DNA from 3 places in the Arthrobacter sp. NPDC097144 genome. Region 3 is predicted to be linked to each of the others. Evidence: riboswitches for the same ligand, from Rfam matches in the RefSeq annotation. Region 3 holds a riboswitch; each other region holds the start of a gene.
What was found. Region 3 has a riboswitch for S-adenosylmethionine ahead of ACIQXM_RS05195 (flavin reductase family protein). Riboswitches for the same ligand answer to the same signal wherever they lie in the genome.
Positions count from the first base shown of each region.

Region 1 (3,823 bases), on a different contig from region 3:
CACATTGCGGCCATCCACAATGCCGGCGAGGAACGCGGTGCTGCCCAGGCCGGCGAGCACCCGGGCGGACGGCAGCTGGCCGCGAACCAGGTCCGCATGCACGGCTTCCACCCCGGCCGCTGCGAGCACGGCCAGGGCTTCGCCGGGAGCTCCCGGGTTTCCGGCGGTTCCGTAGCCGGTGGTCACGAGCAGGGCCGGGCGGCCCGCGGCGGGGTTTCCGGCTGCGGGGTTTCCGGCGGCGGGGCCCGCGACGGCTGCCCGGGGAATACCCGCCAGGGTCCGGTACACCCGTTCCACCAGCCCGCCCGGGGCTGCCAGCGCGCCGCCCTTGTCCGTGACCAGGCCCGGCTCATCAAGTTGGACCCACTCGGCGCCGGCCGCGGCCAGCTGGCCGAGGATGCCTGCATAGGCGGCCACGGCGTCGTCAATCCGGTCCAGCGGGTCAAAGCCGGCGGGTGCGCCGTCCTCAGCCTTGGCCAGCAGCAGATACGTCACCGGACCCACGAGGACCGGGCGAAGCACCGCACCGTTGGCCCGGTGCCGGCGGATGGTGTCCGCGAGCTGGTGCGCGACGGCGGTAAAGGGGGTTTCCGGGCCGATTTCCGGCACCAGGAAGTGGTAATTCGTGTCAAACCATTTGGTCATTTCCAGCGGCGGGCGTTCGCCGCTGCCCCGGGCGAGGACGAAGGAAGCTGCGGTGCTCACGGCGCCGTCGCCGCCGGCCAGATCAGCGAACCGGGACGGCAGGGCGCCGAGTGCCGCGGTGGTGTCCAGGACCTGGTCGTAGAGGGCAAAGTCCGCGGGAATGGAGGAGTCGGCGGCATTCAGGCCGAGCTCCACGAGGCGGTTGACCGTCCGGTCCTGCAGGGCCCGGGCGTCCTCGAGGAGCTGCTGCTCGCTGATGGCGCCGCTCCAGTGCGCGTCGAGGGCCTTTTTGAGTTCACGGTTGGGGCCGATCCGCGGGTAGCCCAGGACAGTGGCGGCGGGGAAGATGCTGACGGCGGTCATGTTTGTCTCCTGATGTGCGGTGGATTCGCGATGGATGTGCGGTGGTCTGAAGTGGATATGCGGTGGTGTGGAGTGGTCGGAAAAGAGCGGAAAAAGGGGGAGGGGGCTGTCAGGCGGGAAGGCCGTCAGGCGGAGCGGGCGCCGCGCGTTTCACCCGGCACCCCGCGCGAGGCCGGAAGATTGAGGGCTTCGACAATTTCCACGCAGGCACGGGCCTCGTTGAAGGTGTACAGGTGCAGGCCCGGCGCCCCGTCGTCGAACGCTGTCCGGGCCAGTGCAACGGCGGCGTCCACGCCGATCCGGCGCCGCTCGGCGTCCGAACCCGCCAGCTCCAGCCGGTGCAGCAGGGCAGGATCCGGATGCACTCCGGTCATCCGGGCCAGGCGCTGCAGCCGGGCGGAGCTGGACATGGGGATGATGCCGGGAATGATCGGAATGGTGACGCCGGCGGCCCGTGCGGCGGTGACCAGCCGGACATAGTCGGCGGGGTCGAAATACACCTGGCTGATGGCAAAGTTGGCGCCGGAGCGTTCCTTGGAGACCAGCACCTCGATGTCATGCTGGAAGGAGGGCGATTCCGGATGCCGGTTGGGATAGGCCGCCACGCCAACAGCCATCCGGCCGCCGGCCAGCGTTGCGGAATGCTGGTCCTCGATGTCCCTGATCAGCTCCACCAGGTACCGGGCAAACGGCAGCTCGCCCCGGAAGGCGCCGGGATCCGCCGGCAGGTCACCGCGCATCGCCAGCACGCCGCGCACGCCCAGCCCCACTAGCCGGGTTACCAGCAGGCACAGGCTCTCGCGGGTTTCACCGACGCAGGTCAGATGCCCCAGCGGCCGCAGCCGGGTGGCGTGCACCAGGTGTTCAAGCAGCCGGACCGAGGCCTGGCGCCGTTCCGGGCTGCCGTTGTAGGTCACCGAAACGTAGTCCGGACAGGTGCCGGCCAGCTCCTCGATAACGCGCATCACAGCGGTTTCGGTCCGGGCACTCGTGGGCGGATACAGCTCGTAGGACAACGCCGGCGGAACGGCGGCAGGCACTGACAGGGTCATTCGGGCTCCTCGGTCCGTGCCGAGGGAGTGCCGCAGGGGCTGCCGGGAAAACCGGCTGGCCATGCGAGCGGCAGGGTATTGCGCTGACAGGTGTCACGGGCAAGGCTCCATCGGTCCTGGCGTTAGCACCGTTCAATTCAGCCTCCGGAGGAGGGAAAAGATGGTTGCTGCGGCGTCAACGAGCCAGATCTCTCAGCCGCTCTGGATGGGTGGTGGGTCCAATCTAGGGGCCTGCAGGGACGGTGGCAATCCATGCACCTGATGCGTCAGAGTGTTGCGCCACAAATCCCTGGGGCGCGTCATGAACGACACACGCGCCACAGTGCGTCACATACCGGGGCTGCCGGCTGCAGCATCTTTCGCCCGGAAAACGGTGCTCCCGGACCGAAGAACACCCGTGACTTCCCCCGCCGCCTGTAGTTGGATGACGGGACAGCCCAACATCCGGACAGTCCAACATATGGGGGAGAACGCAATGGGAAGAGTCAGCGGAAAAACGGTCTTGATCAGCGGGGGAGCGCGGGGCATCGGAGCGGCGGCAGCCCGGCGCCTTGCCGATGAAGGGGCACGCGTGGTTATCGGTGACCTGCTGGACGCGGAAGGCCAGGCACTGGCCGAAAGCCTCGGTGCCGGCAACGGGGCATCGGGCGCCTATGTGCACCTGGACGTAACGAATCCCCAGGACTGGGCGGCCGCCGTGCAGGAGGCCGAAAACCGCTTCGGCGGACTGGATGTGCTGGTCAACAATGCCGGAATCGCCAACTTCGGCAGCATTGAGGACTACACGCTGGAGCAGTGGAACACCATCATCGCGGTGAACCTCACCGGAGTGTTCCTGGGCATCAAGGCCGTCCTCGAACCGATGAAGCGTTCAGCCGCAGCGTCCATCATCAACGTCTCCTCCACTGCCGGCCTGCAGGGCTACAAGGACCTGCCCGGCTACACGGCCGCCAAGTACGGGGTGCGCGGGCTGACCAAATCGGTGGCCCTTGACCTGGGCCCGTACGGGATCCGGGTGAACTCGGTGCATCCGGGAGCGGTGCGCACCCCCATGACCGACGGGCTCGACGGCGGACAGCAGCACGTCGCGCTGCACCGCATGGGCGAACCCGGGGAGATCGCCAACCTGGTGCTGTTCCTGGCCAGTGATGAATCCAGCTTCTCCACCGGCGCCGAGTTCGTGGCCGACGGCGGAGAAACCGCCGGGCTTGCCCACAATGAGGCGGTGGAACTGAGCTCGGAACCGGCTCAGGCGCCGTCCTCCACAGCAGGCTTCACCGCTCCCGCCGAACCGTCGGCCGTTCCGGCACCGCCCACCGCATAAGGCACGGATTCGGACCGCAGACGAGTGAGGGCTCCGGAAACCCCGGAGCCCTCACCTGTTTCGCTACCGCCTGCAGAGGCAGGAAGCGTTAACCTGCGTGGAGCACGCGTTCGGCGATCAGCCGCGAGTACCAGAGGGCGCTGTCCTTCGGGGTGCGCTCCAGGGTGTCGTAATCCACGCGCACAATGCCGAAGCGCTTGGAGTAGCCGTAGCCCCACTCGAAGTTGTCCATCAACGACCACACCTGGTAGCCGCGCAGGTCCACGCCGCGCTGCATGGCGCGGTGCGCGGCAGCGAAGTGGCGGTGCAGGTAATCGGTGCGTTCGACGTCGTGCACGGCAGGCGCGCCGTCCTCCCCGGTCACCAGCTCATCCGCAAACGCGGCGCCGTTTTCGGTCACCATCAGCGGCAGATCCGGCCAGCGCTCATGCACCGAGAC
Region 1 covers NZ_JBIWDW010000001.1:653,903-657,725, reverse strand. Annotated here, with positions in the region: gene metE (5-methyltetrahydropteroyltriglutamate--homocysteine S-methyltransferase) at 1-1,008, opposite strand, end outside; gene ACIQXM_RS03065 (methylenetetrahydrofolate reductase) at 1,134-2,060, opposite strand; SAM riboswitch class I at 2,166-2,272, opposite strand; gene ACIQXM_RS03060 (SDR family oxidoreductase) at 2,536-3,384, shown strand; gene ACIQXM_RS03055 (GH1 family beta-glucosidase) at 3,473-3,823, opposite strand, start outside.
Region 1: linked by a shared signal. The riboswitch ahead of ACIQXM_RS03065 (methylenetetrahydrofolate reductase) and the one ahead of ACIQXM_RS05195 (flavin reductase family protein) in region 3 are both predicted to bind S-adenosylmethionine.

Region 2 (3,823 bases), on a different contig from region 3:
GTTCGTCCCGTCTTGGCAAGGGAGCCGGCCCCGGCGGACCGGCATCCGGGGCCAACCGGTGTGCGGACGAAAGCGGAAACTAGGGCGAGCCGAAGAACCGTTCCCGCAGCGGCGCCCCGATTTGCTCCACGTCGGTGAGGAAACCGTCGTGGCCGATCGGCGCCGAAATCATCTGGACCTCGGTTTCCCGCGGAAGTGCCGCTGCCAGGTCGAAGGACTGCCGGGGAAGGTATAGCCGGTCCGAATCAACCGCGGCAATGAAGAACTCGCTGTCCGTTCGGGCCAGTGCCTGGCGCAGCGTTCCGCGGCCGCGGGCAACGTCGTGGCTCATCAGCGCCTCGGTGAGCAGCAGGTAGCTGTTGGCATCGAACCGGCTCGAGAGTTTTTTGCCCTGATGATCCAGGTAACTCTCCACCGCGTAGCGTCCGCGGAAGGCCGGCAGGGAGGAACCCAGCGGGTCCTCCTGCGCCTGCGGTTCGTGTCCAAACCGGTGCTCCAACTCGGCCTCGGAGCGGTAGGTAATATGCGCAATCCGGCGGGCCAGGCCCAGTCCCGCCGTTGGGGGCCGGCCGTTGTAATAGTCCCCGCCGTTGAAGTCCGGATCCAGCCGGATTGCTTCCAGCTGGGCCCGGCCAAAGGCGATCTGTTCCGCGGAACTCGCGGCAGTGCAGGCGATCACTGCGCAGCGCCGCACCCGTTCCGGTTCGGTTACCGCCCATTCCAGGGCCCGGGCCCCGCCCAGCGATCCGCCGAGCACGGTGTGCCAGGAGCCGATCCCCAGCAAATCCGCCAGCCGGGCCTCCGCGCGGACCGAGTCCCTGATGGTGACAAACGGAAAGCGGGAACCCCAGGCCAGCCCCTGCGGGTCAGCGGACGAAGGGCCGGTGGAACCGTAGCAGCCGCCCAGCATGTTGACCGCGACGACAAAGAACCGGTCCGTGTCCACCGTTTTTCCCGGGCCGACCAGGGCATCCCACCAGCCGTCTTCACCGCTGTCGCCGCGGGCCACATGGGTGCTTCCGGTCAGGGCATGGGCCACCAGCACGGCGTTGGAGGCATCCGCGTTCAGGGTCCCCCAAGTCTCGTAGGCCAGGGAAACGGAGGGCAGATACCCGCCGGTTTCCAGGAACAGGTCCCCGATGCGGGCGTGCCGCAGCACTCCGTCCCGGGCAGGGGCGGAGTGCTGCGGCAGGACTGGCCCGGCCGGACCGGACACGGAGCCGGTTGCGGCCGTGTTCGCAGAAGGGCGCGCCACGCTAACCGTTACGCTCCCTTGGCGGCCCGGAACCCGGCGTCGAGGTCCGCAAGAATGTCGTCGATGTGCTCGATGCCCACGGACAGCCGGACCAGCCCGGGGCTGACGCCCGCTGCCAGCTGCGCCTCGGCACCGAGCTGGCTGTGGGTGGTCGACGCCGGATGGATGACCAGGGAGCGCACGTCGCCCACGTTCGCCACGTGCGAGTGCAGGTCAAGGGCGTCGACAAAACGCTTGCCGGCCTCGATGCCGCCGGCGATTTCGAAGGACACAATGGCACCGGTTCCCCGCGGCCCGTATTTGCGGCCGCGCTCATACCACGGGCTGGATTCGAGTCCCGCATAAGCGACGGAGACGACGTCGTCGTGCCCTTCCAGCCAGTTGGCCACCGCGACGGCGTTACTGACGTGCCGCTCCACGCGCAGGCTCAGGGTTTCCAGGCCCTGGGCAATCAGGAACGCGTTGAAGGGTGACACGGCGGAACCGAGGTCTCGCAGCAGCTGCACCCGGGCCTTGAGGATGTACGCCAGGTTGGCACCAAGGGCACCCTTGACGCCCAGGTCCCGGGCGTAGACAAGGCCGTTGTAGCTCTCATCGGGGGTGTTGAAGCCGGGGAACTTCTCCGGATCCGCGCCGAAGTCAAAGTTGCCCGAATCCACGATGACCCCGGCGATGGAAGTGCCGTGCCCGCCCAGGTACTTGGTGGCCGAGTGCACCACAATATCCGCGCCCCATTCGAAGGGACGGATGAGGTAGGGGGTGGAAAGGGTGCTGTCCACGATCAGGGGGATGCCGGCGTCGTGGGCGATGGCACTGACGCCCTCAAGGTCCAGCACGTCCTGGCGGGGATTGGAGACCACCTCGCCGAAGAAGGCCTTGGTGTTGGGCCGCACGGCTGCCCGCCACTGCTCCAGGTCGTCGGGATCCGACACGAAGGTGGTCTCGATGCCGAACTTCTTCAGCGTGTGCTTGAGCAGGTTGTAGGTGCCGCCGTAGAGGCTGGGGCTGGCCACAATGTGGTCCCCCGCTTCCGCAACGTTCAGGAGGGCGAAGGTTTCAGCGGCCTGGCCGGAGGCGAGCAGCAGCGCGCCGACGCCGCCCTCCAGCGAGGCGATCCGGTTCTCCACCGCTTCCTGGGTGGGGTTGCCGATCCGGGTGTAGATAGGCTCCAGCTCGGCCAGGGCAAACCGGTTGGCTGCCGCCTCGGCACTGGGGAAGACGAAGGATGAGGTTTGGTAGATGGGCAGGGCGCGGGCGCCGGTGGCGGCGTCGGGCTCCTGACCTGCATGGATCTGGCGGGTTTCGAAAGACCAGTTTCCTGACATTGTTTGCTCCCTAAAACCGGGGCCGCACCGAGACTTCCGGCCGGAAAAGGTAACCGGCAGCCACGTGGGACCCGCGCTTGCCCTGAATCCGTTGACGCAGGGCCAGGTCTTCACCCGGGGCACCCCACCGCGGTTGGAGGGTTGCCGGCCAGCAAGCCGGGGCTATCTGCTGGCACTCATGACCTATGCCTCCTATGAAAACGGATATGCGGCAAGCCCGCAAGGTCTGTGACGGCTCATGTCCTGCCGTGTCGGAGCCCTGGAAAGGGTGGCGCGCCGAGCAGCTGAAATGGTCAGTAAGCTGTCGATTTCCGCGGAAAGCAGGTGTTCCAAGTAAATTAGGGTCGCCTAAGTCGAGAGGTGAGTCACAACGTGCCAAGATGGGCCGCATGCGCTTGGACCATGTATCTTATGCCTGTGAATCCGACGGTCTTTTGGCCACGACTGAGAGGATTGCTGCCGCTCTGGGAGCAGACTTCGTCAAGGGCGGTGTCCATCCCCGTTTCGGAACCCGGAACATGATTCTGCCTCTGGCCAACCATCAGTATGTTGAAGTGGTGGAGGCCCTGAATCACCCGGCGTCGGACAAGGCACCCTTCGGCCAGGCCGTGCGCCAGCGCTCCGAGTGCGGCGGCGGCTGGATGGGCTGGTGTGTTGCCGTGGATGACCTCTCCCCCTTCGAAGAACGCCTGGGCCGCAATGCCGTTCCGGGCAACCGGAAATTTCCCGACGGCCAGGAACTGACCTGGCAGCAGATCGGTATCAACGGGCTGATCGCCGACCCGCAGGTGCCGTACATGCTGCGCTGGGATGACGGCACCGAAGCGCTGCACCCTTCCGCAGCGCTGCCCGGGATGCCCGGAGCCGTGAAGCTGGCGTCGCTGACCATTGCCGGCTCCGCTGACCGGGTCACTCAGTGGCTGGGCACGCCCGTCGAGGAACCGCTGGAAAACGTGGGCGTCACGTGGATTTCCCCCAAGGGAACCCCCGGCATCATGTCCGTCACCTTCAATACGGCCGCGGGGCTCGTCGAGATCTAGTTTCTCCGGCCGTTCCGGGGAATCCCGGACGCTATGGGAATTCCCGGACGGTCCGCGGCGTCCGGGAATTCCCAATACGGCTCGCTTTTCCCATGGTGCCCGGTTATTGAATTATCCACAGACGTGCCTGCGTCCCTCGCGGACACCATTGCCGCAATCCAGTCTTGAGGGATGGATCCCGAACTCCTTTACTCTGCCGACGC
Region 2 covers NZ_JBIWDW010000001.1:165,052-168,874, forward strand. Annotated here, with positions in the region: gene ACIQXM_RS00770 (homoserine O-acetyltransferase) at 80-1,216, opposite strand; gene ACIQXM_RS00775 (bifunctional o-acetylhomoserine/o-acetylserine sulfhydrylase) at 1,264-2,580, opposite strand; SAM riboswitch class IV at 2,649-2,764, opposite strand; gene ACIQXM_RS00780 (VOC family protein) at 2,970-3,620, shown strand.
Region 2: linked by a shared signal. The riboswitch ahead of ACIQXM_RS00775 (bifunctional o-acetylhomoserine/o-acetylserine sulfhydrylase) and the one ahead of ACIQXM_RS05195 (flavin reductase family protein) in region 3 are both predicted to bind S-adenosylmethionine.

Region 3 (3,823 bases):
CCGTCCACCACGCCTTCACCTCCCCGAAGCCCGAGTTCATGGACACCTTCGACACGGATCCCGCGTCGGCGCTGGCCTACGCCTATGACATTGTCTGCAACGGCAACGAAATCGGCGGCGGCTCCATCCGTATCCACCAGCGTGACGTACAGGAACGCGTCTTCAAGGTCATGGGCCTTTCGCAGGAGGACGCACAGGAGAAGTTCGGGTTCCTGCTTGAGGGCTTCAAGTACGGCGCACCGCCCCACGGCGGCATCGCCTTCGGCTGGGACCGCGTGGTTGCCCTGCTGTCCGGCAGCGAGTCCATCCGCGACGTCATTGCCTTCCCGAAGTCCGGCGGCGGCTACGACCCGCTGACCCAGGCACCGGCTCCGATCACTGCCCAGCAGCGCAAGGAAGCCGGCGTGGACTTCAAGCCGGAGAAGAAGGCTGAGGCCAAGAAGGACGACGCCAAGAAGGACTAGGTCTTTCGCAGGATTCCAGAATGATGAAAGTGCCCGGCCGTTGATGCGGCCGGGCACTTTCATGTTTCTGCGCGCCGGTAATTCTCGGTAATTTATTCCGACAGCCTTTTTTAGCCCGGTGCGGGTGCCGTAGTTGCGGGCCCCATGGACGTTTCGGGCGCCATAGTGGGGACCGGCAAATTGTAGACAACAAGCCAGTAATCTCCGTCCGGGCCGTCCACTGTGATGGATGCCGGGGTTTGATCGGGTGTGACGATGTGTTCGAAAGACGTCAGAACCGGCCAATTGCAGTTGTTGCTGCTGGCAGCGGTAACCGGGCCAGAACCAGCGTCCAGGACCTCGATGCTGTAATCCCCGGGCTGGTTGCAGGTGAGGAACACGCTGAAGCTGGTCCCCGGTTCCACCCGGGGCAGATCGAAGGTACTCCTCCCGGTGCCGCGTTCCTCGAGTACAAGGTCGGCGTTGAGTGGACGCCACTTGGGGTTTTGCTGGAAGTAGCTCTCAAGACTGATGGGATTGTCCGCCCGGAACAGTGCCGTCATGGCCGGGTCATTGGGGACAGGAGGCTCCGTGCTTCCGGGGGGCACTTCCACGCCGATGCTGCTCCGGCTGGAAGAACGGGCTGAGGGGGACGCCGTGGCGGTCTCCTCGGCAGTGGCCGCCGATGTGGCCGGTTGAGAGGAAACGGCCTCGGGCTCCTCCTGGGCGCTGCACCCTGTCAGCACCATGCCCAGCGCCGCTGCGGGAAGCAGGGCCTTCTGCATAAACGGCAAATCCGACGCGCTGCCGGGCCTTGCCTTATTCCGTGATGTTCCATTGGCATTTCTGTTTCTGGCCATCTCCGCTACTTCCTTCCGAAGTAATCCGAAGAACGATAGTGGCCCCGGCTACAAATGTAAAGGATTGGTAACGGACGGCCGCTGTCATAAACCCGTGGAATATCAGGTCCGATTTCGTGCGGTTTGGGAAAATCCGGACGGTCCGCAGCGGCCGGAATTTCCCAAAGTGGCCGGAATTTCCCAAAACGGTGGTGCCGCGTGAAGTCAGGCGAAGGACGGGACGCCCAGATGCCGAAAGGCTGAGCCGTGGAAGACCAGCGGCTCGCGGGCATCGTCATGGGCGGCATGGCCGTGGACGCGCAGCAGCACCACGGCATGGTCTCCGGCGGGAATTTCGTTCTCCACGGAGCATTCCAGCCACAGGGCAGCCCGGTCCAGGAACAGGGAGCCGGAGTCGTCAGTGTGCAGGCTAAGGCCGGCAAAACGATCACCGGACTTGGACGCAATTTGCCGGCAGATGCCCTCGTGCCCGGAACCCAGGACAGAGACTCCGATCCTGGCTGCGCCCCGCAGAAGCGGCCAGGTCCGGGACGTGTTCTGCACGGCAAACAGCACGAGCGGCGGATCCATGGAAACGCCCACGGTGAAGGAGGAAGCAACAATGCCCTGCGGTTCGCCGTCCACCACGGCACACAGAGCGGCAATGCCGGAGGGGAATCGGGAGAAGGCCCGGCGCAGGGCGGCCGGCTGAAGGTCGGTTGTGAGCGTCATGCGGAAAAGGTCCTCTGCCTCAAGCGCCCGGCGGCCGTGACCAGCACGGCAGCGAAACGCGGTACTTGCCGGACCGGTTGGAAGAACCGGCGGCCGAATCGTCACCTGGAGCACCCCGCTACGGCGAGAGGGTTGCCGCCCAGCCGGCCAGGGCCTGTGGCTGGGACTCATGATTCTGGTTCCACGGTAGGCCCGGCTGCACCGAGGCGCAAACCCCCGCCACAGTTCGTAAAACTCCGCTTCATAAAACTCCCGCAACCGAAGGGATACAGTTTTCACCATGAGACAGCGGTGGTTTAAACAGGTGGACGTTTTTGGCAGCGAACCGTATTTGGGCAACCCCCTGGCGGTGGTGCTGGAAGCGGAGGGCCTCACCGACGCGGATATGGAGTCCTTCGCGCGGTGGACCAACCTGTCCGAGACAACGTTCGTGCTGCCGCCCACGGTGGACGGCGCCGACTACCGGGTGCGGATCTTCACCCCGGGCGGGGAACTCCCGTTCGCGGGACATCCGACCCTGGGAACCTGCCACGCCTGGCTGGAAACCGGGGCCAAGCGCCGCTATCCCGACGTCGTCGTCCAGGAGTGCGGCATCGGCCTGGTGACGCTGCACGCCAATGCCGGCATCGCCGCGTTTGCCGCCCCGCCGCTGCAGCGCTCGGGTCCGTTGGAGGAAGAAATCCTGGACCAGGCGCGGCGGGCCCTGCACCTGGAACCGGGACAGGTGCTGGCTTCCAACTGGATTGACAACGGACCCGGCTGGCTCGGACTCCTGCTGCCCGACGCCGCGACTGTCCTGGGTCTGTCACCGGACCCTGCCGTCATGGGCAACCTGCGCGTGGGCGTGATCGGAGCGCAGCCGGCGGATGCTGAAACGGACTTTGAAGTGCGTGCCTTTGTGCCGGGACTGGGCGTTGCCGAGGATCCGGTGACGGGAAGCCTCAACGCCGGCCTGGCCCAGTGGCTGATCGGAGCGAATCTGGCGCCGGACCGCTACGTCGTCACGCAGGGAACTGCCGTCCAGCGCTCCGGGCGGGTGCGGGTCTTCACGCGCGACGGCAAAATCTGGGTGGGCGGATCCACGGTCACCTGCATCGACGGCACCGTGACGCTCTAGGCCGGAACCATGTTCACCCTGAATTCGCTGTCGCTTCCGGTCCTTGGCGCGCCGATGGCCGGTGGACCCTCCACGCCGGAGCTGGCCGCAGCGGTCAGCAACGCCGGAGGGCTCGGATTCCTTGCTGGAGGGTACAAGAGTCCCGACGCTGTCCGCGGTCAGATCACCCGGACCCGCGAACTGACCCGGCGGCCTTTCGGCCTGAATATCTTTGTGCCCGATCATGCCAACACGTATGCCGATACGTCGCAGGAGAAGCAGGCCGGTAAGCTCGCGGCCTCGCTGGCCTACCGCGAGGCCCTGGCCGCCGCGGCACAGGAGGGTCCGGCCGGAACAGTAATCCCCGAACCGGGATTTCCCGATCCGCAGGACGACGACTGCTGGCAGGCCAAACTGGAGCTGGTCCTGCGGGAACGGGTTCCCGCCGTGTCCTTCACCTTCGGGCTGCCGGGGCCGGATGTGTTCGCGGAGCTTGCCGGACAGGACATCTGCACCGTGGTCACGGTCACCAACGAACAGGAGGCCAGAGCCGCTGCAGCAGCGGGTGCGCACCTGCTGTGTGTGCAGGGTCCGGAGGCCGGCGGACACCGCGGAACCCTGGACAGCGGGAAGACACCCGGAGAAGCCTCACTGACGGACCTGTTGGATGAGGTTCGACAAGCCTGCCCGCTGCCGCTGGTGGCTGCCGGCGG
Region 3 covers NZ_JBIWDW010000002.1:323,150-326,972, forward strand. Annotated here, with positions in the region: gene aspS (aspartate--tRNA ligase) at 1-464, shown strand, start outside; gene ACIQXM_RS05190 (hypothetical protein) at 575-1,228, opposite strand; gene ACIQXM_RS05195 (flavin reductase family protein) at 1,508-2,014, opposite strand; SAM riboswitch class IV at 2,071-2,189, opposite strand; gene ACIQXM_RS05200 (PhzF family phenazine biosynthesis protein) at 2,295-3,131, shown strand; gene ACIQXM_RS05205 (nitronate monooxygenase) at 3,141-3,823, shown strand, end outside.